3 regions of the Streptomyces sp. KL2 genome follow, and region 1 is predicted to be linked to each of the others. Evidence: riboswitches for the same ligand, from Rfam matches in the RefSeq annotation. Region 1 holds a riboswitch; each other region holds the start of a gene.
The links. Region 1 has a riboswitch for thiamine pyrophosphate ahead of QPK52_RS06900 (thiamine ABC transporter substrate binding subunit). Riboswitches for the same ligand answer to the same signal wherever they lie in the genome.
Positions count from the first base shown of each region.

Region 2: it holds a riboswitch for thiamine pyrophosphate, as region 1 does, so the genes downstream of both, thiC (phosphomethylpyrimidine synthase ThiC) here and QPK52_RS06900 (thiamine ABC transporter substrate binding subunit) in region 1, are expected to answer to the same signal.
Region 3: it holds a riboswitch for thiamine pyrophosphate, as region 1 does, so the genes downstream of both, thiO (glycine oxidase ThiO) here and QPK52_RS06900 (thiamine ABC transporter substrate binding subunit) in region 1, are expected to answer to the same signal.

Region 1 is NZ_CP127170.1:1,551,211-1,560,542, forward strand. It holds gene QPK52_RS06885 (hypothetical protein) at 1-462, shown strand, start outside; gene QPK52_RS06890 (ABC transporter ATP-binding protein) at 553-1,590, opposite strand; gene QPK52_RS06895 (ABC transporter permease) at 1,593-3,266, opposite strand; gene QPK52_RS06900 (thiamine ABC transporter substrate binding subunit) at 3,268-4,368, opposite strand; TPP riboswitch at 4,363-4,497, opposite strand; gene rlmN (23S rRNA (adenine(2503)-C(2))-methyltransferase RlmN) at 4,587-5,693, opposite strand; gene QPK52_RS06910 (hypothetical protein) at 5,914-6,489, opposite strand; gene QPK52_RS06915 (phosphatidate cytidylyltransferase) at 6,734-7,933, opposite strand; gene frr (ribosome recycling factor) at 7,956-8,513, opposite strand; gene pyrH (UMP kinase) at 8,686-9,332, opposite strand, start outside.
Region 2 is NZ_CP127170.1:2,769,833-2,779,164, reverse strand. It holds gene QPK52_RS12580 (cupin domain-containing protein) at 1-287, shown strand, start outside; gene QPK52_RS12575 (DUF5326 family protein) at 452-667, shown strand; gene QPK52_RS12570 (YibE/F family protein) at 714-2,168, opposite strand; TPP riboswitch at 2,305-2,440, shown strand; gene thiC (phosphomethylpyrimidine synthase ThiC) at 2,434-4,215, shown strand; gene QPK52_RS12560 (tetratricopeptide repeat protein) at 4,355-4,858, opposite strand; gene QPK52_RS12555 (hypothetical protein) at 5,089-6,039, opposite strand; gene QPK52_RS12550 (S8 family peptidase) at 6,297-7,469, opposite strand; gene QPK52_RS12545 (LuxR C-terminal-related transcriptional regulator) at 7,711-8,712, shown strand; gene QPK52_RS12540 (Mut7-C RNAse domain-containing protein) at 8,717-9,332, opposite strand, start outside.
Region 3 is NZ_CP127170.1:4,522,803-4,532,134, forward strand. It holds gene pknB (Stk1 family PASTA domain-containing Ser/Thr kinase) at 1-1,531, opposite strand, end outside; gene QPK52_RS20335 (thiazole synthase) at 1,698-2,495, opposite strand; gene thiS (sulfur carrier protein ThiS) at 2,504-2,737, opposite strand; gene thiO (glycine oxidase ThiO) at 2,734-3,879, opposite strand; TPP riboswitch at 3,876-3,988, opposite strand; gene QPK52_RS20350 (NAD(P)/FAD-dependent oxidoreductase) at 4,179-5,429, shown strand; gene QPK52_RS20355 (Rv2175c family DNA-binding protein) at 5,463-5,828, shown strand; gene thiE (thiamine phosphate synthase) at 5,964-6,611, shown strand; gene metF (methylenetetrahydrofolate reductase [NAD(P)H]) at 6,721-7,638, shown strand; gene QPK52_RS20370 (hypothetical protein) at 7,661-8,623, shown strand; gene QPK52_RS20375 (phytoene desaturase family protein) at 8,682-9,332, opposite strand, start outside.

The DNA.
Region 1 (9,332 bases):
GGGCTGGTGCTGGCCGGTCCGGGCCTGGTCCACCTGTGCGGACTGCTGCTGGCGGTCGGGCGGCCGGGGGTGCTGCGGCTGCTGTCGGGCCGGGTGCTGCGGGAGGAGGCGCCGCGTGTGGGCCATCCGGTGGGGGTGCTGTGCGCGGTGACGGCGGGGGCGCTGGCCGCGGTCCGGCTGCGCGGGTCGGGTGCGGTCCTCGGCGGCGGGGCGCCGGCCGTGGGGCCGCTGGCCGCGCTGGGGACGGCGGTGGTCGTGGTGTGCGCGGTGGCGGGCGCGCTGAGCGCGGCGTCGGAGTTCCGTGCGGCCCGCGCTCCCGCCAACGACGGGCTGCGGCGGCTCGGCGTACCGCGGCGGCTGCTGCGCGCCGCCGCCGCGCTGCGGGTGGCGGCCCTGCTGGGTGTGCTGGTGCCGACGGCCTGGCTGGTGGCGGAACTGGCCTCGGCGCCCCTGGTGCGGTGAGGGCGGGACCGCGCCGCCCTGCCCGCCCGCCGCCCCCGTCCGTTCCCCCGGCCGCGTTCTCCCGCCCGCGCGCATCGGCCCTGCCCGCGCTCACCGCGCGGGCAGGACGACCACCTCTTCCGCGTCGAAGGCGACGGACACGGCGGTGCCCGGATCGGGCGCCGTGTGCAAGGGGCAGGAGGCCTCCAGCGCGGGCCCGCGCTCGGGTGCGAGCAGCAGGGAGATCTCCGAGGAGCCGCCGCCGCGCAGGGTGCGGGCGGTGACGGTGCAGGGCAGTCCCTCACCGGAGTCGGTCAGCCGTACTCCGGCGGGGCGCACCAGCAGGGTGCACGGCCCCTGCGGCGCGCCGGGCGGTACGGGCACCGCGCCCCAGGGGGTGTCCGCGCTCCGCCCCCGCACGGTCGCCGCGGCGAGGTTGGTGAAGCCCAGGAAGCGTGCGACGAACCCCGAGGCGGGGCGGAGCCACACGTCCACCGGGCTGCCGGTCTGGGCGATCCGCCCGGCCTCCATCACCACCACCCGGTCGGCGAGCGCGAACGCCTCCCCCTGGTCGTGGGTGACGGCCAGCACGGTGGTGCCCAGACGGCGGAAGAGCTGCCGCAGCTCCACCACGAGCCGCTCGCGCAGGGACCGGTCGAGCTGGCCGAGCGGCTCGTCCAGCATCAGCAGGCCGGGGCGGGGCGCGAGCGCGCGGGCGAGCGCGACGCGCTGCTGCTCGCCGCCGGAGAGGGCCGCGACCGGCCGCCTCTGCGCCCCGGGCAGGCCGACCAGTTCCAGCAGTTCGGCGACCCGCTCCTCGGTCCTCGCACGCGGTTCGCCGCGCATGCGCGGTCCGAAGGCGACGTTGCCGCCGACGTCGCGGGTGGGGAAGAGCTGGTGGTCCTGGAACATCAGGCCCACCCCGCGCCGGTGCGGGGCCACGCCCCGCTGGTCGCGGCCGGAGAGCAGCACCCGTCCGGCGTCCGGCTCCGTCAGCCCGGCGACGGTCCGCAGCAGGGTGGACTTGCCGCTGCCGGAGGGGCCGAGCACGCAGACGATCTCGTGTTCGGCGACGTCGAGGTCGACGGCGTCCAGGGCGGTGCGGCCGCCGAAACGCACGGTGACGGCGTCCAGTCGCAGCGAGGCCATCCCTACAGCTCCCCCGATCGGTCGGTGCGGACGCCCTCCAGCGCCAGCAGGGTCGCCGCGCACAGCAGCATCAGGATCGTGCTGAGCGCCATGGCCTGGCCGTAGCTGGCCTCCCCGGCCCGGCCGAGCAGGCGGGCGACGGCGACGGGCAGGGTGGGGGCGTCGGCGCGGGCGATGAAGACGGTGGCGCCGAACTCGCCCAGGGAGACGGCGAAGGCGAACCCCGCGGCGACCAGCAGCGCCCGCCGCACCAGCGGCAGGTCGACCTCGCGCCACACGCGCGGCGGTGACGCGCCCAGCATCGCGGCGGCCTCGCGCAGCCGGGTGTCCACGGACCGCAGGACCGGCAGCAGGGTGCGCACCACGAAGGGGATGCCGACCAGGGCCTGGGCCAGCGGGACCAGGATCCACGAGGAGCGCAGGTCCAGCGGAGGGGCGTCCAGGGCGATGAGGAATCCGAAGCCGACGGTGACCGCCGAGGTGCCCAGCGGCAGCATCAGCAGCGCGTCGAGGCCGCGCAGCAGCCGTCCGGCCCGGCCTCCCGGACCGCGCAGGGTGAGGGCGACGGCGGCCGGGAGGCCGACGGCCAGGGCGACGGCGGTGGCGGTGGCCGCGTAGGCCAGGGAGTTGCCGACCGCCTCCAGCGGGGCGACGGTGAAGGTGCCGCCGGCCGCGTCGGCCGAGCCCAGGGCGCGGTAGTGGTGCAGCCCGTAGCCGTCGGGGCCGCTCAGGGACCGCTCGGCGAGCACGGCGAGCGGGGCCAGGAGCAGTACCGCGATCTGGACCAGCACCCCCGCCAGCAGGGCCCGCTGTCCGGCCCCGCGCGGACGGCGGGCGGTGCGGGCGGCGTCGACCAGGCCCAGGGCCGTCCTGCGGCGGCGGAGGGCGCGGGAGTGGAAGGCCATCAGGGCGGCGACCGAGGCGAATTGCAGCAGGGTCAGGACGGCGGCGGTGGGCAGGTCCAGCAGTTGGGCGGTCTGCCGGTAGATCTCCACCTCCAGGGTGGCGTAACCGGGACCGCCGAGGATCTGGACGACGCCGAAGGAGGTGAAGGTGAACAGGAAGACCATCAGCGCGGCGGCGGCGACCGACGGGACGAGCGCCGGGAGGGTCACGGTGCGCCAGGCGGCCCACCGGCTCGCGCCGAGCACCCGCGCGGCCTCCTCCTGGCGGGGGTCGAGCTGCGCCCACAGGCCGCCGACGATCCGCACGACCACGGCGTAGTTGAAGAAGACGTGGGCCAGCAGGATGGCGGTGACGCCGCCGTCCAGCCGCACCCCCCACCACTGGTCCAGCAGCCCGCCGCGGCCGAGCAGGGCCAGGAAGGCGGAGCCGACGACGACGGTGGGCAGCACGAACGGCACGGTGACCGCCGCCCGCAGCACCCGCCTGCCGGGGAAGTCCAGGCGCGCCAGCACGTACGCGCCGGGCAGCGCCAGCAGCAGGGTGAGCGCGGTGGAGGCCGCCGCCTGCCACAGCGTGAACCAGACCACGCCGAGGACGTCGGGGTCGGTGAGGACGGCGGCGATCCGCTCCGGGCGCCATCGCCCGCCGTCGTACAGCCCGCGGGCGGTGATGGCGGCGACGGGGTAGGCGAAGAACAGCGCGAGGAAGACGGCCGGCACCGCAGCGAGCGCGAGGCGCGCCGCCGTCCCCGCGCGTATGCCCGTCCTCACCTCACGACGACCGCACGACGGCCGAGGTCCACGCCTTGACCCACGCCTCGCGGTTCTCGGCGATCTTCTCCGGGGCCATGGTGCGGGGCTCGTCGATCGTCTCGCCGTACCGGGTGAAGACCTCGGGCAGCTCCGCGTCCTCGCGCACGGGGTTGACGAACATCTGCAGCGGCAGGTCCTCCTGGAAGGAGCGGCCGGTCATGAAGTCCAGCAGCGCCTTGCCGCCCTCGGGGTTGTCCGCGCCCTCGAGCAGCCCGGCGAACTCGATCTGGCGGAAGCAGGTGCCGGTGGCCACCCCGGTGGGGGCCTGCTCGGGCGCGGGGTCGGCGCCGAGGACCTCGGCGGGCGGGCTGGAGGCGTAGGAGACGACCAGCGGCCGGTCGCCCTTGCCCTTGCCGCCGGAGGAGCCGGAGAAGCGGTCGTAGTACGCCTGCTCCCAGCCGTCGACGACCTCGACGTCGTTGGCCTTCAGCTTCTCCCAGTACTGCGGCCATCCCTCGCCGTACTCGGCGACGGTGGCCAGCAGGAAGCCCAGTCCGGGCGAGGAGGTGGCGGCGTTCTCGGTGACCAGCAGGCCCTTGTAGGCGGGCTCGGCGAGGTCGTCGAGGGTCTTCGGCGGGGCGATGCCGCGCTCGTCGAAGTAGGCGCGGTCGTAGTTGACGCAGACGTCGCCGGAGTCGACGGGGGTGACGCGGTGCTCCTCGGCGTCGAGCTGGTACCGCGCCGGTATCTTCGCCAGGCCCTCCGCCTCGTACGGCGTGAACAGGTCGTTGTCCAGGGCGCGGGAGAGCAGGGTGTTGTCCACGCCGAACAGGACGTCGCCCTGCGGGTTGTCCTTGGACAGGATCGCCTGGTTGAGGGAGGAGCCGGCGTCGCCGCCGCGCAGCACCTTCACCTTGTAGCCGGTCTTCTCGGTGAACTCCTCCAGCACGGCCTCGGAGGCCGCGAAGGAGTCGTGGGCGACCAGGGTGACCGTCTTGTCCTTACCGCCCTCGCCCCCGCCGTCCCCGGAGGACTGCGAGCCGCCGCACGCGGTGAGGGCGGAGAGGGTGAGCGTGCCGAGAACGGCCGCGCCCAGGACGCGGCGGAGCTTGGTGTGCACTTTCTTCTGACTCCCTACGCCGGTACTAACCGGATCAGGTCCGAGGGTCTGCGGCTCCCCGGGCGGCCTCTCGGCTGCTTCCGGCGACACCGCACTCTCAGCGCTGTACGCGCTCCCCTGTCGGTTCCGCTGTTTCGATGCCTGTGTTCGCTACTGGTGTTTCGCTGCTGTGTGCGACCGCTGAGGTCCCCGCCACCGTACCAGTGGCGGGCGCGCCCTCAGCGCTCGGTGGCGGCGAGCTGTCCGCAGGCTCCGTCGATCTCCTGCCCGCGTGTGTCCCGGACGGTCACCGGCACGCCGTGCGCCTCCAGTCCGGCGACGAAGGCGCGCTCGTCCTCGGGCCGGGAGGCGGTCCACTTGGAGCCGGGCGTGGGGTTGAGGGGGATGAGGTTGACGTGCGCCCTCTTCCCCGCCAGCAGTCGGCCCAGCAGGTCGGCGCGCCACGCCTGGTCGTTGATGTCCCGGATGAGGGCGTACTCGATGGAGACGCGGCGGCCGGACTTCTCGGCGTACTCCCAGGCCGCGTCGAGGACCTCGCGGACCTTCCAGCGGGTGTTGACCGGCACCAGGGTGTCGCGCAGCTCGTCGTCGGGCGCGTGCAGGGAGACCGCCAGTCGGCACTTGAGCCCCTCGTCGGCCAGGCGGTGGATCGCCGGGACCAGCCCGACGGTGGAGACGGTGATGCCGCGCTGGGACAGGCCCAGGCCGTCGGGCTCGGGATCGGTGAGGCGGCGGATGGCCGCGATGACCCGCTTGTAGTTGGCCAGCGGCTCGCCCATGCCCATGAAGACGATGTTCGACAGCCGCGCGGGACCGCCGGGCACCTCGCCGTCGCGCAGGGCGCGCATGCCCTCGACGATCTGGTGGACGATCTCGGCGGTGGACAGGTTGCGGTCCAGTCCGGCCTGCCCGGTGGCGCAGAAGGGGCAGTTCATGCCGCAGCCGGCCTGGGAGCTGACGCACATGGTGACCCGGTCCGGGTAGCGCATCAGCACCGACTCCACCAGTGTCCCGTCGTGCAGCCGCCACAGCGTCTTGCGGGTGGTGTCGTCGTCGCAGCTGACGTGCCGCACCACGGTCATCAGCTCGGGCAGCAGCTCGCCCGCCAGCCTCTCGCGCGCGGCGGCCGGGATGTCGGTCCAGGTGGCGGGGTCGGTGGCGTACCGGGCGAAGTAGTGCCGCGACAGCTGCTGGGCGCGGAACGGCTTCTCGCCGATCGCGGCGACGGCCTCGCGCCGCTCGGCCGGGGCGAGGTCGGCGAGGTGCCGCGGCGGCCTGGCGGCCCCGCGCGGCGCGACAAAGGTGAGTTCTCCGGGTGCAGGCATAACCCGTCCAGTGTCGCAGATCGACTGCGGCACTCCGGGCGCGAGCGGGTCGGCGGCCATCGCCCGGTGGCTTCCGCTGGCTTCCGCACGGCCCGGGACGGCCCGGCGGGGTCCTTCGGCCACGCCGCTTCCGCTGCCGGCACGGACGTCGCCGCGCTGTCCCGTCCCCGCCCGGACCGGCCGGCCCGCCGCCCGGAGGGGCCGTGCGAGGGGTTGTTCCTCAGAGCTTGCCCGCCACCAGGACCGTACGGTGGCCGCCCAGCGCGCGTGCGAGTCCTTCGAGGAAGCCGGCGCTGAACTCGGGCCAGTCCCAGAACTCGAAGCCCAGATGGCCGAACGCGTAGTGGTCGCTCTCCCAGTTCCACGCGGCCAGGTCGCCGGCTCGGCCGCAGTGCGGGCAGGCGACGGCGGCTCGCCCGGTGTCGCACCAGGTGCCGATGGCCTTCTCGAAGGGCTCCCAGGCGCCCTCGACCGCCTCCCACTCGTCGGTGTACAGGTCCACGTGGGCGGCGCAGTGGGGGCAGGCGGCGTACATGGCATCGCCCTGGCCGCCGTGGAAGGCGGTTGGGCCCGTCTCGATGTTGAGTCCGTCGCCGGGTTCCCAGTCCCGGTGCCTGACGGCCTTGCTCCAGAGCGGACCGGGCGGATGTCCCAGCGGGGCGCCGAGAACGCAGTCGGTGCGCTCGGCGCGGACTATCCCCTCGGCGACGAGCCAGGCGAGACCGCGGGCTGCGAGGGACGGAGCGTCCGCCGGCGTGGCGTCCAGGTCGACGACGGTCTGGAAGTGGCTTCCCATGGGGTGACGATAGAAGACGCCGCCGACAGCGGCCGAGGGTCCGGCCTGCGCCCGATGAGCCGGGGTGCCGGGGGTGCCGGGACGGCGGGCCGCCGGGGTGGAGCCGCACCGGCCCGGCACCGAGGGCGGTCTCGCAACGCTCCTGGCGTTCTCGCCGGGCGCCGCCCCGCACGGTGCCGTGGGACGTGTCCGGGGCCCGCCGCTCGCGAGCGGCGGGCCCCGGACACGGGCGGGATGCGGGTCGTCAGCCCGCGCCGGCGAAGACGGTCAGCAGCAGCCAGACCACGGGGGCGGTGGGCAGCAGGGAGTCCAGGCGGTCCATGATGCCGCCGTGGCCGGGCAGCAGGGTGCCCATGTCCTTGATGCCCAGGTCCCGCTTGATCATGGACTCGCCGAGGTCGCCCAGGGTGGCGCTGACGGCGACGGCCAGACCCAGCAGCAGACCCTGCCACCAGACGCCGCCGTCGATGAGGAAGTGCATGCACAGCGCGCCGGCGGCCATCGCGAAGGCCACCGCCCCCAGCAGGCCCTCGCGGGTCTTGCCGGGGCTGATGCGCGGTGCGAGCTTGTGCGTGCCGAAGCGCCAGCCGACCGCGTACGCCCCGGTGTCGCTGACGACGGTGAGCAGCAGGAAGGTGAGCACCCGCTGCGGGCCGTCGTCGGCGGCGAGCATCATGGCGACGAAGGTGGCCAGGAAGGGGACGTAGAAGGCGGCGAAGACACCGGCGGTGACGTCCCGCAGGTACTCCGCCGGGTCCTCCGTCATCCGCCACACCAGTACGGCCAGCGCGGTGAGTGCGGTGGCCACCCAGGCGCCCTCCGCACCGCGGACGTAGCCGGCGACGACCATCGCGGCGCCGCCGACGGCCAGCGGCACCAGCGGCGCCCTGATCTGCTTGCGTTCGGCGAGGCGGGAGGTCAGCTCCCACAGCCCGACCACGACGGCGGCGACGATCACGCCGACGAAGACGTGCTTGTAGACGAAGAGCGAGGCGATGATGACGGCGCCCAGCCCCAGGCCGACCCCTATCGCGGCACGCAGGTCGCGGCCCGCCCGCTTGCGGCCCGAGGATCGGCCCCGGGGCGAGGGGGCGGCAGGCTCCGCTCCGGGACCGGTCCGCGGTCCGGGACCGGTCCTCGGTTCGGGTCGGCCGCCGCCGGGGGCGGGGCCGCCGCCGAACGGCCGCCCGGCCGCCCGGCCGTCACGATCGTCCTGGTCACCGCCGGGGGCGTCGGGCACGATGGGCATACGCCGAGTCTGCGACGCGTCGGCGTCCTCGTGCGCGTAACCCGCCGGGGCCTGGGCCACCTCTGCGCGAAGCGGGGAGGAGAAACCCTGTTCGGGAGTGCTCCGGTATCCGAAGTGGCCGGGATGAGCGGGGTGGCCGGGGTGACCGGAGGGCCCGGCGCCCGACGGTGGTGCTCCCCAGGATGAGTCGTTCACGAAAATCGCAGCCTCGAAAACCTCAGACCTCGAGAAGCTCGGCTTCCTTGTGCTTGAGCAGTTCGTCCACCTGCGTGACGTACTTGGAGGTGGTGTCGTCGAGCTCCTTCTCGGCGCGGCGGCCCTCGTCCTCGCCGATGTCGCCGTCCTTGATCGCCTTGTCGATGGCCTCCTTGGCCTTGCGCCGGACGCTGCGGATGGAGATCTTGGCGTCCTCGGCCTTGCCCTTGGCGACCTTGATGTACTCCCGGCGGCGCTGCTCGGTCAGCTCCGGGAAGACGACGCGGATGATGTTGCCGTCGTTGGAGGGGTTGACGCCGAGGTCGGAGTCACGGATGGCCTGCTCGATGTTGCGCAGCGCGCTCTTGTCGAACGGGGTGACCACGGCCATGCGCGGCTCGGGCACCGAGAACGACGCGAGCTGGTTGATCGGGGTCATCGCGCCGTAGTAGTCGGCCACGATCTTGTTGAACATCGCCGGGTGCGCACGGCCGGTGCGGATCGCGGCGAAGTCCTCCTTGGCGACGACGACCGCCTTCTCCATCTTCTCCTCGGCCTCGAGGAGGGTCTCTTCGATCACCACGTGCTCCTGGTTCGATGAATTGAGCCGGAAAGCCCTGATTCCTGCACGGTGTCCGACCGGCAGGCTGTTGTCCATCCCCGTACCGTGCCCATCGTGCGGCACGGAGTTGCCGTACGGTGCCGTGTACCGCGGCTCCCGTACGGACGTCGTTTCGTGTCCGCCGTCGGCGTCAGGCCCGGGAGCCCTGGTCGCTCACCAGTGTGCCGATCTTCTCACCCCGGACCGCCCTGGCGATATTCCCCTCCGCCAGCAGCTCGAAGACCAGGATCGGGAGCTTGTTGTCGCGGCAGAGGGTGATGGCGGTGGCGTCGGCCACCCTCAGCTCGCGGGCGATGACCTCGCCGTACTCCAGGGCGTCGAACTTCACCGCGTCGGGGTTGGTGGCCGGGTCGGAGTCGTAGACGCCGTCCACGCCGTTCTTGCCCATCAGCAGCGCCTCGGCGTCGATCTCCAGGGCGCGCTGGGCGGCGGTGGTGTCGGTGGAGAAGTACGGCATGCCCATGCCCGCACCGAAGATGACCACGCGCCCCTTCTCCAGGTGCCGCACGGCGCGCAGCGGGATGTACGGCTCGGCGACCTGCCCCATGGTGATGGCGGTCTGCACACGGGAGTCGATGCCCTCCTTCTCCAGGAAGTCCTGGAGAGCGAGGCAGTTCATGACCGTGCCGAGCATGCCCATGTAGTCGGACCGGGCCCGGTCCATGCCGCGCTGCTGGAGCTCGGCACCGCGGAAGAAGTTGCCGCCGCCGATGACGACGGCGATCTCGGCGCCGTCGCGGACCACGGCTGCGATCTCGCGGGCGACCTTGTGCACGA
Region 2 (9,332 bases), 1.2 Mb from region 1:
CGGAGCGGGCCGCCAACGACGGCGCGTACCTGCAGTTCCTGCGCGAGAGGAACATGTCCGTCGGACTGTACGCCCTGGACCGGGGCGCGCTCGACCCGCAGCAGCCGCACCGGCAGGACGAGGTGTACTTCGTCGCCAGCGGCCGGGCGCTGATCACCGTCGGGGACGAGACCACCCCGGTCGCGCGCGGCAGCGTGGTCTACGTGCCGGCAGGGGTGCCGCACAGGTTCCACCACATCACCGAGGACCTGCGGGTCCTGGTGGTCTTCTCTCCCCCCGAGGGCTGACGGCACGGACCCGTCCTCCTTAGGGGGCCGGTCAGGGAAGGACCCGGGCCCGCGGCGTCCCGGCGAGGAGTCCGCCCGCCTAGCATCGGAGCCGGAAGCACCGGACGCAACCGGCGCGCCGGGCATGCCCGGCGGCCGGAGACTTCAGGAAGCGGGTAACGCTCATGGATCTCAAGGAGACCTTCGCGGCGCTGCCGTGGTGGGTGAAGTGGGTCGCGATCCCGCTCATCGCGCTCTTCGTCTTCGGCGGTCTGATCTTCGCCGTCGTCGGCTTCGTCGTGAAGCTGCTCTTCAAGCTCCTGCTGTTCGTGGCGCTGGTCGGCGCGCTGGTCTACTTGGTGCGGAAGTTCACCTCCTCGGGCTCCTCCTCGGGAGGCTGACGGGATCCGGGGCGCCGTGCCCCGGCAAGGGCGCCGCGGGCGCGGCTCAGCGCCGCGCCCGCCGCCTGCCGCCCCGGCCCCGGGCACGCCCCTGCCCGCCGGCGGTCCCCCCGCCGGAGGCCCCTTCGCGGCCGGACGGCCCCCGGCGGTCGGCGACCGCCACCAGCGCCGCCAGCGCCGTGGTCACCGGGACCGAGGCGACCAGGCCGATCGAGCCGATCAGCGTCCGCACGATCTCCTCCGCCACCAGCTCGCTGGTGGCCACCTGGCCCATTCCGCTCTCCGCTATCGAGAACAGCAGCAGCAGCGGCAGCGCGGCCCCCGCGTACGCCAGCACCAGCGTGTTCACCACCGACGCGATGTGGTCGCGCCCGATGCGCATCGCCGCGCCGTAGAGCCTTCGCCAGCCGGCCGACGGGTCGGCCTGCCGCAGCTCCCACACCGCCGAGGTCTGCGTCACCGTCACGTCGTCCAGCACGCCCAGCGAACCGATCAGCACACCGGCCAGCAGCAGCCCGCGGATCTCGATGTCCGGATACAGCCCGTGCACCAGCCCGGTCTGGTCGTCGGTGTTGCCCGTCAGCGCGGCCCATCCGATGAACGCCGAGCCCAGCAGCCCGATCAGCAGCAGCGACACCAGGGTGCCCAGGACGGCGACGGAGGTACGGGCGTTGACGCCGTGGCACAGGTACAGCGTGGCCAGCATGATCGCGCTGCCGCCCACCACCGCCACCAGCAGCGGATTGGAGCCCTGGAGGATCGCGGGCAGGATGAACAGCGTCAGCACCCCGAAGCTGGCCACCAGTCCGACCAGCGCCAGCAGCCCGCGCAGCCGTCCCACGACCACCACCGCCAGCGCGAAGACGCCCGCCAGGACCACCATGGGCACCCCGCGCGCCACGTCCACCACGCTGTACTGGAACTCGCGCGGGGCGTCGGGCGCGTACGCCACCACCACGTCCTGACCGGGGCTCAGCCGGCGCGTGGCGTCCGGGGTGACGATCTCCGGGAACGTGTGGCCCGCGTCCTTGCCCTCGGCGACCTCGACGGTCGCCCGCAGACAGGTGCCCTTCCCGGAGCCTTCCGGCAGGGCGCCCGAGCCGCCGCTTCCGCCGTCCTGCGCGCCCCCGTCGCCGCCGGCGTTCCCGGCGCCGCCCGGGCCGCCGGGCGGTTGGGCGGCGCCCACCTCCGCGCAGTCGACCTCCTCGACCGCGGTGACCCGTGCGCCGAGCGTCTGCCGGTCGAAGCCGACGCCGCTGGGCGAGTCCTTCCCCTCGGGCGCGCCGCCAGGCCACAGTGCCACCAGCCCGGCGAGCACCGCCACCGCGAACGGGACCAGCACCACCGCGACCACCTTGCGCAGCCGTGCCGAGACGGGGGCGGGCGGCCCGTGGTGGTGGCCGTGCGAGTGTCCGTGCGCGTGCGGCGCCTGCCCGTGGCCGGGTTCGTGGCCGGTCCCGTGGCCGGGCGACGGGCGCTGTGACGGCGGGGTGGGCGGCACCGGTGGCACCGGTGGGGGGACCGGCGAGCGGGACGGCGGGGGAAACGGGGAGGAGGAGTCCACGGCCCGATCATCGCAGGCGCGGCAGGGGGCGCCCTGGCGCACGCCCGGTGTCAGCCGTTAGCGTGGGGGCGCTTTTGCACACCGCGGGAGCTCCGAGCACGGGGCTGAGAGGACGCTGACCTCCGTGGACACCGCCACGGAAACGGCTGCGTCGACCGCCGAACCTGTTACCGGGTAATGCCGGCGTAGGGAGTTGGGTCTCATGACCTCGCAGGACGCACGTACGCCCGAAACCGCCTCCGGGAGCGCCGAGGAGCGCGCGACCGGCTGGCACAAGGGCTATCTGAGCGGTTCGCGCCCCGACATCAGGGTGCCCGTCCGCAGAGTGCACCTCACCAACGGCCGCGACGTGACGCTGTACGACACGTCCGGCCCGTACACCGATCCGAACATCGACACCGACGTCCGCCGCGGTCTGGCACCGCTGCGGGAGAACTGGATCATCGCCAGAGGGGACACCGAGGAGTACCCGGGCCGCGAGGTGCGGCCCGAGGACGACGGCGTCAGGCACACCTCGCCGCGCGGTGGGCTGCGCAACCTGGACGCCGTCTTCCCCGGCCGCCCCCGCCTGCCGCGCCGGGGCCGCGGCGGCACCACCGCCGTCACGCAGCTCGCGTACGCCAAGCGGGGCGAGATCACCCCCGAGATGGAGTTCGTGGCGCTGCGGGAGGGCTGCTCGCCGGAGCACGTGCGCGACGAGATCGCCGCGGGCCGCGCCGTCCTGCCGGCGAACGTCAACCACCCGGAGACCGAGCCGATGATCATCGGCAAGAACTTCCTGGTGAAGGTGAACGCCAACATCGGCAACTCCGCCGTCACCTCCTCCATCGAGGAGGAGGTGGAGAAGATGACGTGGGCCACCCGCTGGGGCGCCGACACCGTCATGGACCTCTCCACCGGCCGCAACATCCACACCACCCGCGAGTGGGTGCTGCGCAACTCCCCCGTCCCCATCGGCACCGTCCCCCTCTACCAGGCGCTGGAGAAGGTCGACGGCAAGGCCGAGGAACTGACCTGGGAGATCTACAAGGACACCGTCATCGAACAGTGCGAGCAGGGCGTGGACTACATGACCGTCCACGCCGGCGTCCTGCTGCGCTACGTCCCGCTGACCGCCCGGCGCAAGACGGGCATCGTCTCGCGCGGCGGCTCGATCATGGCGGCCTGGTGCCTGGCCCACCACAAGGAGAGCTTCCTCTACACCCACTTCGAGGAGCTCTGCGAGATCCTGCGCGCCTACGACGTCACCTTCTCCCTGGGTGACGGACTGCGCCCGGGCTCCATCGCGGACGCCAACGACGAGGCGCAGTTCGCCGAACTGCGCACGCTGGGCGAGCTGAACCGCATCGCCAAGTCCCACGACGTGCAGACGATGATCGAGGGCCCCGGGCACGTCCCGATGCACAAGATCAAGGAGAACGTCGACCTCCAGCAGGAGATCTGCGACGAGGCGCCCTTCTACACCCTCGGCCCGCTCACCACCGACATCGCCCCGGCGTACGACCACATCACCTCCGGCATCGGTGCGGCGATGATCGCCTGGTGGGGCACGGCGATGCTCTGCTACGTCACGCCCAAGGAGCACCTGGGCCTGCCGGACCGCGACGACGTGAAGACGGGCGTCATCACCTACAAGATCGCCGCCCACGCCGCCGACCTGGCCAAGGGCCACCCCGGCGCCCAGGAGTGGGACGACGCACTGTCCGACGCCCGCTTCGAGTTCCGCTGGGAGGACCAGTTCAACCTGGCCCTCGACCCGGACACGGCCCGCGCCTTCCACGACGAGACGCTGCCGGCGGAGCCGGCGAAGACGGCGCACTTCTGCTCGATGTGCGGGCCGAAGTTCTGCTCGATGAAGATCTCCCAGGACATCCGCCGCGAGCACGGCGGCGACCTCGCCCTGGATCCGGAGGAGGGCATGAGGCGGAAGTCCGAGGAGTTCGCAGCGAGCGGCAATCGCGTCTATCTGCCGCTGACGGACTGACCGCAGAAGCCGGAAGAAAGAGGGCGGGTTCCGAACGCGTCGAGGTCCGGGACCCGCCCCATGCCCGCAGCCGGGCCGCGCACCTGGCCTCGGTCTTTCCCGGGGGCCCGCCTGGTACGGCAGCTGTGTCGGAGCCGGTTCAGGTGCGCTCCCCGGCGGTGAGGGCGCGGGCGTAGTGCGTCAGTGAGCGGCGGTACTCCGGCAGGTGGGGGACGAGGGCGGTGAGGGCGAGGGCCGCCGCCTCCCGTTCCCGCCCGGCGTCGACGAGCGCCAGGGACAGGAACGCGGTGACCGCGTCGTCCAACTCGTCGGAGTGCGTCTCCCGTTCGGCCGTCAGCAGTGTGATGCTCTCCTCCACCCGCCCCAGATTGCGCAGGGTGCTGGCCAGCTGGATCACCGCCCGTCGGCGTCGTCCACCGGGCGGGTCGGCCGCGAGGGACCGGCGGTAGAGGGCGGCGGCCTCCTCCTCACGGTCGAGTGCGTCGTGGGCGGAGGCCAGTTCGTAAAGGGCGACGGCGTCGCCGGGCGGGAGTTCGGCGGCCAGCGTCTCGATCCGCCGCAGGAAATCGTCGGGTTCGTGGTCGTCGAAGGAGGCCCACAGCTTCTCGAGCCGCCGCTCCCACCGTGCTTCCGGTGCCGTCATCGCCTCAGCATCCCAGAGCGCGCCCGCCGCGTACGGCCCGGCAGGCGGTGAGCGCTCCGGGTCCGCGCCGGGCACTGCCCCCAGGGGTGTCAGAAGCGCCGGCCGGGGCCGTACTTCATCTCGCCTCGTGTCCCGCCGGTTCCCACGGGTCCCGTCGGTCCCCGCCGCCGGGGGCGTCTGTGGAGGTGTGACGCCGGCCGCCGACGGAACTCGTCGGCGGCCGGGGGATCTCACCCGTTCGGGGAGCGGTCGGCCCGCCGGGCGAGCTTGTCGGTGACGTCCTCGGTCTTCCCGGCCGGGGGCGGGGAGACCTCGACCTCGGTGCCGAAGTCGCTGAACTCGATGACGGTGCGGACTGTCGCGTCCCGGGTCTCGCGGGACGGCGGCTGGGACTGGGCCCGGGAGTTCGACCGTGCCGCCTCGCCGTCGAGGGAGATCTCGAACTGCTGGCGGCGGATGCGGTCCTGGTCGTCGAGCCACAGGTGCATCGGCAGGGAGTCGCCGAGCTGCTGCCGCAGGCGCTCGGACTCGGCCGTGTTCTCACCCGCGAGTTCCTCCACGTCGACGTTCACGCGGTAGCGGGTGGTCGCCACGCCGCCGACCTCCTCGGTGCCGACACGGGTGGCGTCGTCGTCCAGGGCCCTGGTGTAGTCGAGTCCCCTGATCGGGTCGTTGATCCGCACACCGCCCACGGTGCCGTCGCTTCCGGCGAGTTCCCGCAGGTCGACGCTGACCCACGGCTTGTCCACCCCGAGCTGCTCCCGCGCCTGGTCCGGCAGCCGCTGGTAGAGGGTCTCGTCCACCACCCGCTGCTCGATCCGCTCACCGCCGCCCGCCTCGAAGGTCAGGTCGCTCGTGCCGTCGGCCAGGTCCACGGTGCCGTCACCGGTGAGGGTCTGCTGCTGCCCGCCCATGGCGGCACGCACCTTCAGCGTCATCTTCGCGGTCTCGGCCGCGACCGTCTTCTCGTGCGCGGTCCGTACGACCTCGGCGGCCGCTTCGTCGCCCTCCGCGCCGTCCCCGCCGCCTCCGGTCGCGCTCTCCTCCCCGGCCTCGGAGCCGGCACCGGCCCTCGGCCCGGAATCCTGCTCACCGCCGCAGCCGCCGATCAGCGTCGTGCCGGCCAGCAGTCCGGCCGCCGCCACCACACCCGTCCTGGTCCTGCGTGACACGCGCGCCATCGCGTCTCCTCCGGTTCCCTGAGAAGGCATCGTCGTCCGATGCGCTACGCGTTTCCCCGGACAGTCCCGGCAATCGTTCCGAACCGATCGATTCAGGCCAATCGCCCTGTGGAGGAGTGGAGTCGGCGCGACCGTGCGGGGAGGGCCGGACGGATGTCCGGGCCCTCCCCGCCCCCGGAGTGCTGCCGCCGCGGACCGCCCGGCACCGGGGGCGGCCCGCGGCCGCTCCGGCCGGCTCGCGCCGGCCGGAGGGTGTGTCAGAGAGTGTTCTTGAACAGCAGGCGGTTGGGCGTGCCGCTGACGTTGCCGCTGATCACGTTGGCGGTGGCGTTGCTGGTCAGCCAGTTGCTGACGGTCGAGGACGAGGCGTCGCCGTAGGCGGACTTGTACAGCGCGGCCACCCCGGCGGCGTGCGGGGACGCCATCGACGTACCGTTCAGCGCGGTGCTGCCGCCGCCCATGCGGGTGGAGGTGACGGAGACGCCGGGGGCGTACAGGTCGGTGCAGGAGCCCCAGTTGCTGAAGGACGCCTTGCGGTCGGAGCTGTCCGAGGCGGCCACGGTGAGGACGCCGGAGGCACTGGCCGGGGAGACGTTGCAGGCGTTCTGGTTCTCGTTGCCGGCGGCGACGGACAGGTGGACGCCGGAGTTGGCCAGGTTGGTGGCGGCCGTGTTCACCGCGGACGAGTAGCCGCCGCCCAGGGAGGCGTTGGCCACGGCGGGCTTGACGGCGTTCTGCCGGACCCAGTCGAAACCGGCGATGATGCCCGAGTACGAGCCGCTGCCCTGGCAGTTGAGCACCCGGACGCCGCGCAGCGCCACGCCCTTGGCGACGCCGTACGTCGCGCCGCCGACGGTGCCGGCGACATGGGTGCCGTGGCCCTGGCAGTCCTGGCCGTTGCCGCCGAAGGCGTCGAAGACGTTGCGCGCCCGGCCGCCGAAGTCGGGGTGCGAGGTGTCGATGCCGGTGTCGATGATGTACGCCGTCACCCCGGCGCCGTTGCGGTTGTACGTGTAGGCGCCGTCCAGCGGGCGGTTGCGCTGGTCGATCCGGTCCAGGCCCCAGGGCGGGCTGTACTGGGTGGCGCTGGCGGTGATCTTCTGGTCCTCCTCGATCGCCGCGACGGAGGGGTGGCGCTGGAGCGCCTTGAGCTGGCCGTCCGTCAGCTTCGCGGCGAACCCGTTGAGCGCCTCGGAGTAGACGTGCCGGGTCTTGATGCCCCTGTCGCCGGCGAGCTTCGAAGCCTTGGCGCCGGGCTTCAGGGTGACGATGTAGTTCCCCTCGACGACCAGCGCGTCCGGGGCCTGTGCGACCTTGACCAGCGGTGCCTCGGCACGCGCGGAGTCGGCGGCGGGGGCCGCGGAGGCGACGGCGGGTATCAGCGCGGTGGGGATGGCGAGCAGCAGCGCGCCCAGGTGCGTTCGTCTCATGGGGGTGCACACCTTCCGGTGGTCGGCCGGCGCGTCGGGTGTACGCCGGCACGTTGAGGGGGGACACCGCGTGACGCGGCGGCGGCCTCCGGTTCCCGGTGCCGCGGCGTCACGTTAAGCCCGGTGATCCGGTGCGGGGACCGGGTCGGAACCGGCGTGGCCGGACCCGGCCAGCTCCGGGCGCGGCTTCCGTGCCGGCCGCACTATGGAGAAGGTCCGGGTCACGGGCTACTTTTTTGGCATGTCCGCTGACAGCGACGACGCGGTCGAGATCGGGACCGAGGCCAGGCAGGCCTACACGCAACTGGTCGGAACGCTCAGGAGCACCCGCGCGGCACGAGTCCCGCAGCCGGGGGAGATGCCCGAGGAGGTCAGGCGCTGGCTCGCCGAGCGCAGGCTCCTCGACCCCGAGGGCCAGGGGGTCAGCTCACCGGAGAGGGCCCTGCGGGAGCTGTTCGGCGAGCAGCGCGCCTGGCTGCGGTCGGCCGCCGAGACCCTGGACCGCAACCTCCGTGCCGTCGACGACATCCTCGACCTGCTCCCGGAGTTCCGGGGGCCGGGACACGAGAGCGTCGAGGTGGAGTTCATCGAGGACCGCGACCGGCTCCGCAAGCGGCTGGACGAGTTCGAGCCGGTGGGGCGCCGGGAGGTGCTGTGCATGCGGACCGCCTTCCCCGGCCCCGAGGTGCTGGAGGCCAGTCTCGTCCACGACCGCCGCATCCTGGCCCGGGGAACCGAGATCAGGATGCTGGCCACCGTCGGCGCGACGCGCGGGCCGGGGGCCGCCGCCTACCTCGATGCCCTGCGGGAGGCCGGCGCCCGGGTCCGCGTCGCCGCCGCCCTGCCCCTCTACCTCCACGTGGTGGACCGCACGGTCACGCTGATGCCCGCCGGTGACGACCCCCTGGGCGGCGACGGCGACGTGCTGCTGCGCAGTTCGCGGGTCGCGCTGTGCTTCGCGCAGGTCTTCGAACACGAGTGGGACGTGGCGCGCCCCTACCCCGACGGCGCGGGCCGGGTCCGGCGCGCCGACGGCTCCCACCCGGCCGACGAGTACACCGAGCAGGAGCGGGAGATCCTCGCCCTGCTCGCGACCGGCACCAAGGACGAGAGCATCGCCCGGCGGCTCGGCTGCTCCGAGCGGACGCTGCGGCGGATGATGACCCGGATCACCGAGAAGCTGGGGGTGGGGAGCCGGTTCGCGGCGGGGGTGCGCGCCGCGCGCCTGGGGCTGATCGACTGAGCGCCTACGGCGTGCCGGCCTCCCGCTCGCCCGCCGTCCCGGCGGCCTCCGCCACCAGCGCCTCCAGCCGGTCCCCGTGGGCCCCGCGCCAGTAGACGCGCCCGCAGTCGCGGCAGCGGGCGAAGGTGTCGTAGGTGCGGCGGGTGCCGGGGCGGAGCAGGTGCTCGACCTCGGTCTTGGGCACGTCGGCGAGGAGCCCGTTGCACGCCGTGCACCGCGTCCACGGCGCCAGCGGCAGGTCGAAACGGTCCAGGACGTCGGCGAGCTGGTCGTCCGGGCGCGAGCCGCGCACATAGGCGCCCATCCACAGCTGCCGCCGCATCAGCAGCCCGCGGTCCTGGGTGAGCAGGACGCGCCGCTCGGCGTTGGCCTGCTCGACCAGGGCGGGGTCGTCCATGTCGTTGTGGTAGGCGGTGTCGGCGCCGGTCACCAGGCGCAGCCGCCGGGCCAGCGTGCCCAGGTGGACGTCCAGCAGGAAGCGCGGGGGCCCGTCCGGGACCCGTTGCGGGCGTACGACGGACTCGATCCGGACCGTCCGGTCCGCCTCGGGGCGGTACGAGGGCTCCACCCGCCGCTCCCCGCCGCTGTTCCCGGCGGCGTCCTCCAGGACGAGCGCGCCC
Region 3 (9,332 bases), 3.0 Mb from region 1:
GCTCCACCTTCCCGGAGAACTCCCTGGTCACCATGCCGGGCTCCAGCCCGGCGGCCTTGATCTTCCGGCGCGCCTCGTCCGGCGTGTCGCCCGTCACATCGGGGACCTCGACCCGTTCCGGGCCCTGGGAGACGGTGATGGTCACCGTGCCGTTTCCGCGGATGCGCTCACCGCGGCCGGGGTCGGTGCCGATGACATGGCCCCGCTCCACGGTGTCGCTGTAGTCCCGGACGATCCGCCACTCCAGTCCGGCCTCCTCGACCGTCCGCTTGGCCTGGGCCTCGGTCATGTCGAGCACCCCGGGGGTCCTGGTGAACTGTCCGGAGTTGATGTACCAGACGCCCAGCACCGCGCCGACGGCCAGCAGGACGGCGGTGACCAGCGCGGGCACCGGACGCCCGGACCCGCGGCCCGCCCCCCGCCGGCGGCGCGCGCCCGGTCCGGGCTCCCCGGGCGCCCCCGGCTCCGTCCGTACGGCGGCCGGCCGGGGCAGGACGGCGGTGCGGTTCAGCGCCTCCCCGGCCTCTCCGGCACCCTCGGCGCCCCCGGCCTCCTCCGGACCGGCGCCGGCGGCGGCCTTCGGCGCGCGGCGCGGGAGGACGGCGGTGCTGTCCTCGGAGCCGGCGGGAAGGCGGGAGCCGCCCCGGCCGGCGGCGGCCGGGGGCAGCACGTCCAGCTCCTCGCCGGTCAGCGCCTCCTTCACGGCCCCGACCTCGGCGAGCAGCTCCACGGCGTCGGCCGGCCGCCGCCCGGGGTCGCGGGCGGTGGTGCGGGCCACCAGGCGGTCCAGGGCGGGGGCGAGGCCGGGCACGGCGGCCGAGGGGGCCGGGACGTCCTCCTGGAGGTGCTGGTAGAGCACCTGGGCCGGGGTGCCGCCGGCGTGCGGCTTGGAGCCGGTCAGCATCTCGTACAGCACCACGCCGCAGGCGTAGACGTCCGCGCGGGCGTCGGCGGTGCCGTGCTCGATCTGCTCGGGCGCCAGGTAGGAGACGGTGCCCAGCACCGAGCCGGTGGAGGCGGACGTCTGGGAGCCCACGGCCCGCACCAGGCCGAAGTCGGCGACCTTCACCCGGCCGTCGTCCCCTATCAGGACGTTCTCCGGCTTCACGTCGCGGTGCACCAGGCCGGCCAGGTGGGCGGCGCCCAGCGCGGCGAGCACGGCCTCCAGGACCTCCAGGGCGGCGCGCGGCTGGAGCGCCCCGCGCTCGCGCAGCACGTCGCGCAGCGTGCAGCCCTGGACGTACTCCATGGCCAGGTAGACGTAGCCCCCGTCCTCGCCCTGGTCGAAGACCCCCACCACGTTGGGGTGGGCCAGGCGGGCCGCGGACTTGGCCTCCTGGATGAACCGGTCGACGAACGAGGCGTCGGCCGCGAGGGAGGGGTGCATCACCTTCAGGGCGAGCACCCGGTCCAGCCGGGTGTCCATCGCCCGGTAGACCGTGGCCATGCCGCCGACGGCGATCCGCGCCTCCACGCGGTACCGGCCGTCGAGCACGTGCCCGATCAACGGGTCCCGAAGGGTCGTGTCCACGGCGCAGAGTCTACGAGCCGCCGCCCCCACGGCCGACCGAACCGGCGCAGGCGCACCGGAGTGCGGCGGAACGGTGACGAAACCGCCGCCGCGCCGCGACGCCGGGAGGGGAACCGCGGGCGGCCGCCCGCGGGCCGGTCACCCGAAGGCGGTCACCCGAAGGCGGTCACCCGAAGGCCGGCCGCTCCGGATCGAGGTCCGCCATCCCCTCCGCCGGCGAGGAAGCCAGCGCGAAGTGGCGGCGCGGGATCCGGCCCGCCCGGTACGCCATCCGCCCCGCCTCCACCGCGTGCCGCATCGCCTCGGCCATCAGCACCGGCTCCTGGGCACGGGTGACGGCGGAGGCCAGCATCACCGCCGCGCAGCCCAGCTCCATGGCGAGGGCGGCGTCCGAGGCGGTGCCCGCGCCCGCGTCCAGGATGACCGGCACGGACGCCCGCTCGGTGATGAGCTGGAAGTTGTGCGGGTTGCGGATGCCCAGACCGGAGCCGATGGGCGAGCCCAGCGGCATGACCGCCGCGCAGCCCACGTCCTCCAGCCGCCGCGCCAGCACCGGATCGTCGCTGGTGTAGGGCAGGACGGTGAAGCCGTCGTCGACCAGTGTCTCGGCGGCCTCCAGCAGCTCCACCGGGTCGGGCAGCAGGGTGCGCTCGTCGGCGACGACCTCCAGCTTGACCCAGTCGGTGCCCAGCGCCTCGCGGGCCAGCCGGGCGGTGAGCACGGCCTCCCCGGCGGTGAAGCAGCCGGCGGTGTTGGGCAGCACGCGGATGCCGTGCCGCTTGAGCACCGACAGCACCGAGCCGGAGACGGTCGGGTCCAGGCGCCGCATCGCCACGGTGGTCAGCTCGGTGCCCGAGGCGAGCAGCGCCCGCTCCAGCACGTCCAGGCTGGGCGCGCCGCCCGTGCCCATGATGAGGCGGGAGGTGAAGGCGGTACCGCCGATGGTGAGGATGTCGTCCGCCATGGTTCCCCTCAGCCTCCCTGCACCGCGGTCAGGACCTCGACCCGGTCGCCCTCGCCCAGCGGGGTCGACGGCCACTGCCCGCGCGGCACGACGGTCTCGTTGACGGCCGCGGCGACGCCTGCGGACGCGGTGGTCAGGGACGCCACGACGGCGTCCAGGGCGAGACCGGCCGCGATCTCGCGCGGCTCGCCGTTGACATGGACGGTGACGGTGGCGGCGGTACGGGGTGCGCCGGTGTTCATACGGGGCTCTCCTGAAGCGTGCGGTCGAAGCGCCGGGGGGTGAACGGGCGTGCCTCCTCGGGGAGTTCGCCGGTGGTCAGGACCTGGGCCAGGGCCTCGCCGGTGACCGGGGCGAGCAGCACCCCGTTGCGGTGGTGGCCGGTGGCCAGGTGCAGGCCGGGCAGGGCGGTCGGGCCGAGCAGCGGGGCGTTGTCGGGGGAGCCGGGGCGCAGCCCCGCGCGGGTCTCCACCAGCGGCAGCTCGGTGATGCCGGGCACCAGCTCGTGCGCGTCGCGCAGCAGCTCGTAGACGCCGCCGGCCGTCACGGTGGTGTCCCAGCCCTGCTCCTCGCTGGTCGCGCCCAGCACCAGCTCGCCGTCGGCCCGCGGCACCAGGTAGACGTGCCCGCCGCGCACCAGGGCCCGCACGGTGCGCGAGAGGAAGGGGGCGTACGGACCGGGGACCCGCAGCCGCAGGACCTGGCCCTTGACCGGGCGCACCGGCGGCAGCACCTCCCGGGGCACCCCCGCCAGCCGGCCGCTGTCGCTGCCCGCCGCCAGTACCACCTGGTCGGCCTCCAGCGCGGTGCCGTCGGCCAGCGCCACCCCGGCCGCCCGGTCGCCGGACAGGGACAGCCGCTCGGCCCGCTGCCGCACGAAACGGACCCCGGCCCGCTCGCAGGCGGCCAGCAGGGCGGCCGTCAGGCGGCGCGGATCGGTCTGGTGGTCGCCGTCCACGCGCAGCCCGCCGCGCACACCGGGAGCGAGCATCGGCTCCAGACGGCGGCACTCGCGGCCGGTCAGCCACGCCGACTCCAGCCCGCAGCGCCGGTGCAGCGCGTGCAGCTCCCGCAGATGGGCCCGGTCGTCGGCGTCCAGCGCGACGGCCAGCGTGCCGCAGGCGCGGTAGCCGGTCCCCAGGCCCGAGGCCTCCTCCAGCTCGGCGGTGAAGGCCGGATAGCGGCGCGCCGAGGCCAGGTTGAGGGCGAGCAGGGACTCCTCGCCGTAGTGCAGCTCGGTGACGGCCGCCAGCATCCCGGCCGCCACCTGGGCGGCGCCGCCGCCCGGCGCCGGGTCGACGACCGCGACCCGCGCCCCCCGCCGGGCGGTCCGCCAGGCCGTCGCCAGCCCGATGACGCCACCGCCGATGATCAGCACGTGCATGGCGCAGTGCCCCTCCCTTCGCCGGAATGACCCGGATCAGGTTCGTACGGTCGGAGGCCGCGCAAGCCTCCCTCTCAGCCCGGTGCGCCGGGCTCCCGCGCTTCTTCTGGTTCGCTGGTCCGCTGGTTCGGTCCGAGGGTCCTTCTCGTCTCCCCGGACGCCGGCCACCCTATCCGCGCGCCCGCCGGGGCTGAAGGGCGGTACGGGCGCCGGAGGGGCGCGGCGGCTGTGGCAGGGGTCTCACAGGGCCCCGCCGCGCGGCTGCCCGGCGGCCCGCCCCGACCTCCTACAGTGATCGCGTGAGCGTGCGAACCGAGCAGCAGAGCAGGCAGCGGATCCTCGTCGTCGGCGCCGGGATGGCCGGGGTGCAGACCGCCGTACAGCTGCGTGAGCAGGGCTGGCCGGGAAGGATCGCCCTGGTCGGCGCCGAGCCCCACCGGCCGTACGACCGGCCGCCGCTGTCCAAGGCCGTGCTGCTGGGCAGGGCGCCCGGGTCAGCCTTCGACGTCGACTTCGGCGCGCTGGAGGTGGATCTGCGTCTGGGCACGGCCGTCACCGGGCTGCGCACCGGCGACCGGGAGGCGGACACCGCCGCCGGCCCGGTGCCCTACGACGGCCTGGTCGTCGCCACCGGCGCCGAGCCGATCCCCCTGCCCGGTGCCGAGGGCGTCCCCGGGGTGTACCTGCTGCGCACCCTCGACGACGCCGAGCGGCTGCGGCCGGTGCTCGCCGGGCGCCGGGATGTGGTGGTCGTCGGGGCCGGCTGGATCGGCGCCGAGTTCGCCACCGCGGCCCGCGAGGCCGGCTGCAGGGTGACCGTGGTGGAGGCCGCGGACCAGCCGCTGGCCGGGGCGCTGCCGCCGCCCGTCGCGGCCCGGATGCGCGCCTGGTACGGCGAGGCGGGCGCCGAACTGCGCACCGGGTGCGCCGTCACCGGCGTCGCCGCGGCCGGCGCGCAGGACGACCCGGTGTGCGAGGTGGAGCTGTCCGACGGCTCGGTGCTGACCGCGGGCGCGGTCGTCGTCGGGATCGGCGCGCGCCCGGCAACCGGCTGGCTGGCGGGCTCCGGCGTGGCGCTGGGCGAGGACGGCTCGGTCCTCGCCGACGAGCGGCTGCGCGCCTCCGTCCCCGGCGTCCACGCCGTCGGGGACTGCGCCTCCTACCCGTCGGCCCGCTACGGCCGCCGCCTGCTGGTCCACCACTGGGACAACGCGCTCCAGGGGGCGCGCACGGTCGCCTCGGACCTGGTCTCCGGACAGGCCGAGACGCCGGTGTACGACCCGGTGCCGTACTTCTGGTCCGAGCAGTTCGGCCGCTTCGTCCAGTACGCGGGCCACCACACCGGCGGCGACGAGCTGCTGTGGCGCGGCGATCCGGCGGACGCGGCCTGGTCGGTGTGCTGGCTGCGCGGCGGTGTGCTGCGCGCCCTGCTGGCCGTGGGCCGTCCGCGCGACCTGGCCCAGGGGCGGAAGCTGATCGAACGCGGCACCGCCCTGGACCCGGTGCGGGCGGCCGACCCGTCCGTCCCCCTGAAGAGCGCGGCCCGCTAGTGGCTGTCGGTGGCAGATGGCAGGCTGGTTCCCGTGAACGAGATTGACGCGAAGACCGATGCTCTCGTCCCGGCCTGGCTCACCCTCCCCGACGTCGCCGAGAGGCTCGGCGTCGAGGTGACGCGCGTGCGGCAGCTGGTCAGGGAGGGCCAGCTCATCGCGGTGCGCCGCGGTGAGAACCGGGTGCTCCAGGTGCCCGCCGACTTCATCGGCGAGGGCCGGGTGGTGAAGGGCCTGACCGGGACCATCACGCTGCTCAGGGACGACGGCTTCAGTGACGAGGAGATGCTGGAGTGGCTGTTCACGCCCGATGACACCCTGCCCGGCACCCCGGCGCAGGCCCTGCGCGAGAATCGCGGCACCGAGGTGAAGCGGCGGGCCCAGGCGCTGGCCGTCTGAGCGGCGCGGCCACCGCGGACGACCCGGCCCGGCAGGGCCGGACACAGCGAACCGTACGACCGATCACCGGCGTGCGGGTCCCGGCGCCCACCCGGGCGCCGGGACCCGCACGCCTCGTTCCGGGGGGATTCCCGCATGGCAGCGACCGCACGCGAGCGGCTCGGCGACGCCCGTCTGTACCTGTGCACGGACGCGCGCAGGGAGCGCGGCGACCTGGCGGAGTTCCTGGACGCCGCGCTCTTCGGCGGCGTCGACATCGTGCAGCTGCGCGACAAGTCCCTGGAGGCCGCCGAGGAGCTGGAGTACCTGGCCGTCCTCGCCGAGGCCTGCCGCCGCCACGGGAAGCTGATGGCGGTCAACGACCGGGCGGACGTCGCCCACGCCGCCGGCCCGGACGTGCTGCACCTGGGGCAGGGCGACCTGCCGGTGCCGGCCGCCCGCGCGATCCTGGGCGACGGCGTCCTGATCGGCCGCTCCACCCACTCCGAGGCCGAGGTGGACGCGGCGCTCTCCGAGCCGGGCGTGGACTACTTCTGCACCGGCCCCTGCTGGCCCACCCCCACCAAGCCCGGCCGCCCCGCCCCGGGGCTCTCCCTGGTGCGGTACACCGCGCGGCTGCGGCCGGAGCGGCCCTGGTTCGCCATCGGCGGGATCGACGCCTCCAACCTGGACCGGGTGCTGGAGGCCGGGGCGCGGCGGGTGGTGGTGGTCCGCGCGATCACCGAGGCGGACGACCCGGGGGCCGCCGCCGCGGACCTCGCCGCGCGGCTGCGGTCGGCCTGAGGCGGCTCCGCCCGGGGCGGGTGTCCACCCACTGGACGGCAAGCGGGCCAAAAAGACATATCGCCCCGGGGATGCGGTGTGCGGCCGGGGCGCCGGTTAGCCTGCCGACATGGCCCTCGGTACCCCTTCCACCAGGACTGATCGCGCGCGCACCGTCCGCGAGCTGCTCGCGTCCGGCGAGCGTTCGTACTCCTTCGAGTTCTACGCGCCCAAGACGGAGAAGGGCGAGCGCACCCTCTGGAACGCCATCCGCCGTGTCGAGGCCGTCGCCCCCACCTTCGTGTCGGTGACCTACGGCGCCGGAGGCTCCTCCCGGGAGGGCACGGTGCGGGCCACCGAGCGGATCGCCACCGAGACGACCCTCACCCCGGTCGCCCACCTCACCGCGGTGGACCACTCGGTGGCCGAGCTGCGCAACGTCATCGGCCAGTACGCGGACGCCGGCATCCGCAACATGTTCGCCGTCCGCGGCGACCCGCCCGGCGACCCCACCGGCGAGTGGGTACCGCATCCGCAGGGCATCACCTACGCCGCCGAGCTCGTCCGGCTCATCAAGGAGTCGGGGGACTTCTGCGTCGGTGTGGCCGCCTTCCCCGAGATGCACCCGCGCTCGACGGACTGGGACAGCGACATCCGCCACTTCGTGGCCAAGTGCCGGGCCGGCGCCGACTACGCCATCACGCAGATGTTCTTCTACGCGGACGACTACCTGCGGCTGCGCGACCGGGTGGCCGCCGCGGGTTGCGACGTCCCGATCATTCCGGAGATCATGCCCGTCACGAGCGTGCGGCAGATCGAGCGGTTCGCGAAGCTGAGCAACGCGACCTTCCCTCCGGACCTGGCCGAACGCATCCTCGCGGTGGAGCACGATCCGGCCGCTGTACGCTCGTTGGGAATCGAGTACGCCACGGAGCTGTGCGCGAGGCTGATGTCCGAGGACGTCCCCGGACTCCACTTCATCACCCTCAACCACTCCACGGCGACGCTGGAGATCTACGAGAATCTGGGCCTGCACCGGCGGGGCTAGAAGACGGGGTGGGAGGACGCACATGGGGTGGACGCTCCTCTACATCGCGTTCGGCATCGTCGCGGTCTGGCTGCTGGCCGAGGTGCTGCTGCAGTACAAGGCGAGGCTGCGCTGGCGGCTGCTGGCCTTCGGCGGGTTCTCGCTGGTGGTGCTGGGGGTGGTGGCGATCTCCTCGGTGCCGGTGTCGCTGACGGTCATCTCGCTCGGCGGAGCGGCCTTCGCCGTCGGCCAGACCTTCGTCACCCTCTCCTACCGGCGCGGCTTCACCGCGGGCTGGGCGCTGGGCGGCATGCCCGGCACCAGCAGGCGCCGCCGCGAGGTGCGGCCCATGCCGCCCCGGGACGCCGGCCCGCACCTGGAGGTCTCCGGGCTGGAGGTCCACGAGCCGGAGCCCCCCGCGTACAGCCCGGAGCCGCTGCCCGACGACACCGGCGGCTACGGCGTCTACGAGCGGGACGCCTCCTCCGGGCAGCCGGGGGAGCGGTACGAGGAGCAGGAGCGGTACGGCGGGCAGGAGCAGTACGGGGGCCAGGAGCAGTACGAGGCCCCGTACACGACCGGTGACTACACGGGCCACCCCGGCTACGACCAGGGCGGCCGGTACGCCGGGTCGTACGACTACGGCTACGGCGCGGGCGGCGAGCAGCAGCAGTACGCCGCCTACTCCGACCCGTACGCCGACGCCTCCGGCCGGCCCGCCTACGACACGCAGAGCGACCAGGCCGCCCAGGGCCCCCGGGACGGCTCCCAGGGCTACGCCTTCGACGCCTCCTACGACTCCTACGGCGGCGGATACGGCACCGGCCACCCCGCCGACCCGTACGCCGGCCAGACCCCGCCCGGCGGGGTGTGGGTGCCGCAGCAGCGCGGTTCCGAGCCGCAGCCCGGCCAGTACGGCGAGGACGGCGGGTACGGATACGGCGAGGGCGGCCACGACCTGGCCCCGGGAGCCGCCCACCCCTACGGCGAGCAGCCCCGCTACTGAGCCGCGCGGCCGCCCGTCCCGCCCCGGCGGCACCCCGCTCCGGCCTCGCCCGGCCCGGTCACCGGGAGCCGCGCCAGTCGTCGCCCTCGACGATCAGCCCGGCGGCCAGCGCCCCCGACATCCCGGCGTGCGCCAGCCCTCCCCCGGGATGGGCCGAACCGCCCACCCGGTACAGCCCGGCCGTACCCGTCGAGTTGGCCGCACGCAGAAAGGCCCCGTCCGCCCCCGCCAGAGCGGGGGCGGGCACCGCGCCGCCGGGGGCCCCGGTCTCCCGCTCGGTGTCGGCGGGGGTGCGCACCTCGCGCCATAGCACCCGTCCGCCCAGGCCGAGCCCGGCGGCGTCCGCGGCGGCCAGCGCCTCGTCCGCGGCCCGCTCGGCCGCGCCCGGCGCCGTCCAGTCCACGGCCCCGCCGTCCTCGCCCCCGGCGCCGGTCCGGCCGGCCGGCGGTCCGGCCGCCCCCGCGCGGTGCGGCGGCACGGCCACCGACAGCACCGCCGACTCGTGTTCGGCGTCGGGAACCAGCGCCGGATCGCCGGGCCGCAGCACGGTGACGGTGCGCGTCGTGCCGCCCGGCCCCCCGGTGTGCACCACCGTGCGGTGGACGGTGCCCTCGGGCCGGGCGCCGCGCAGCGCGAGCAGCACGGTGAGCCGTCCCGCCGCGTAGCCGGGGCCGCCGTCCGCCGCGCTGGCCCGGCCGCCGTACATCGG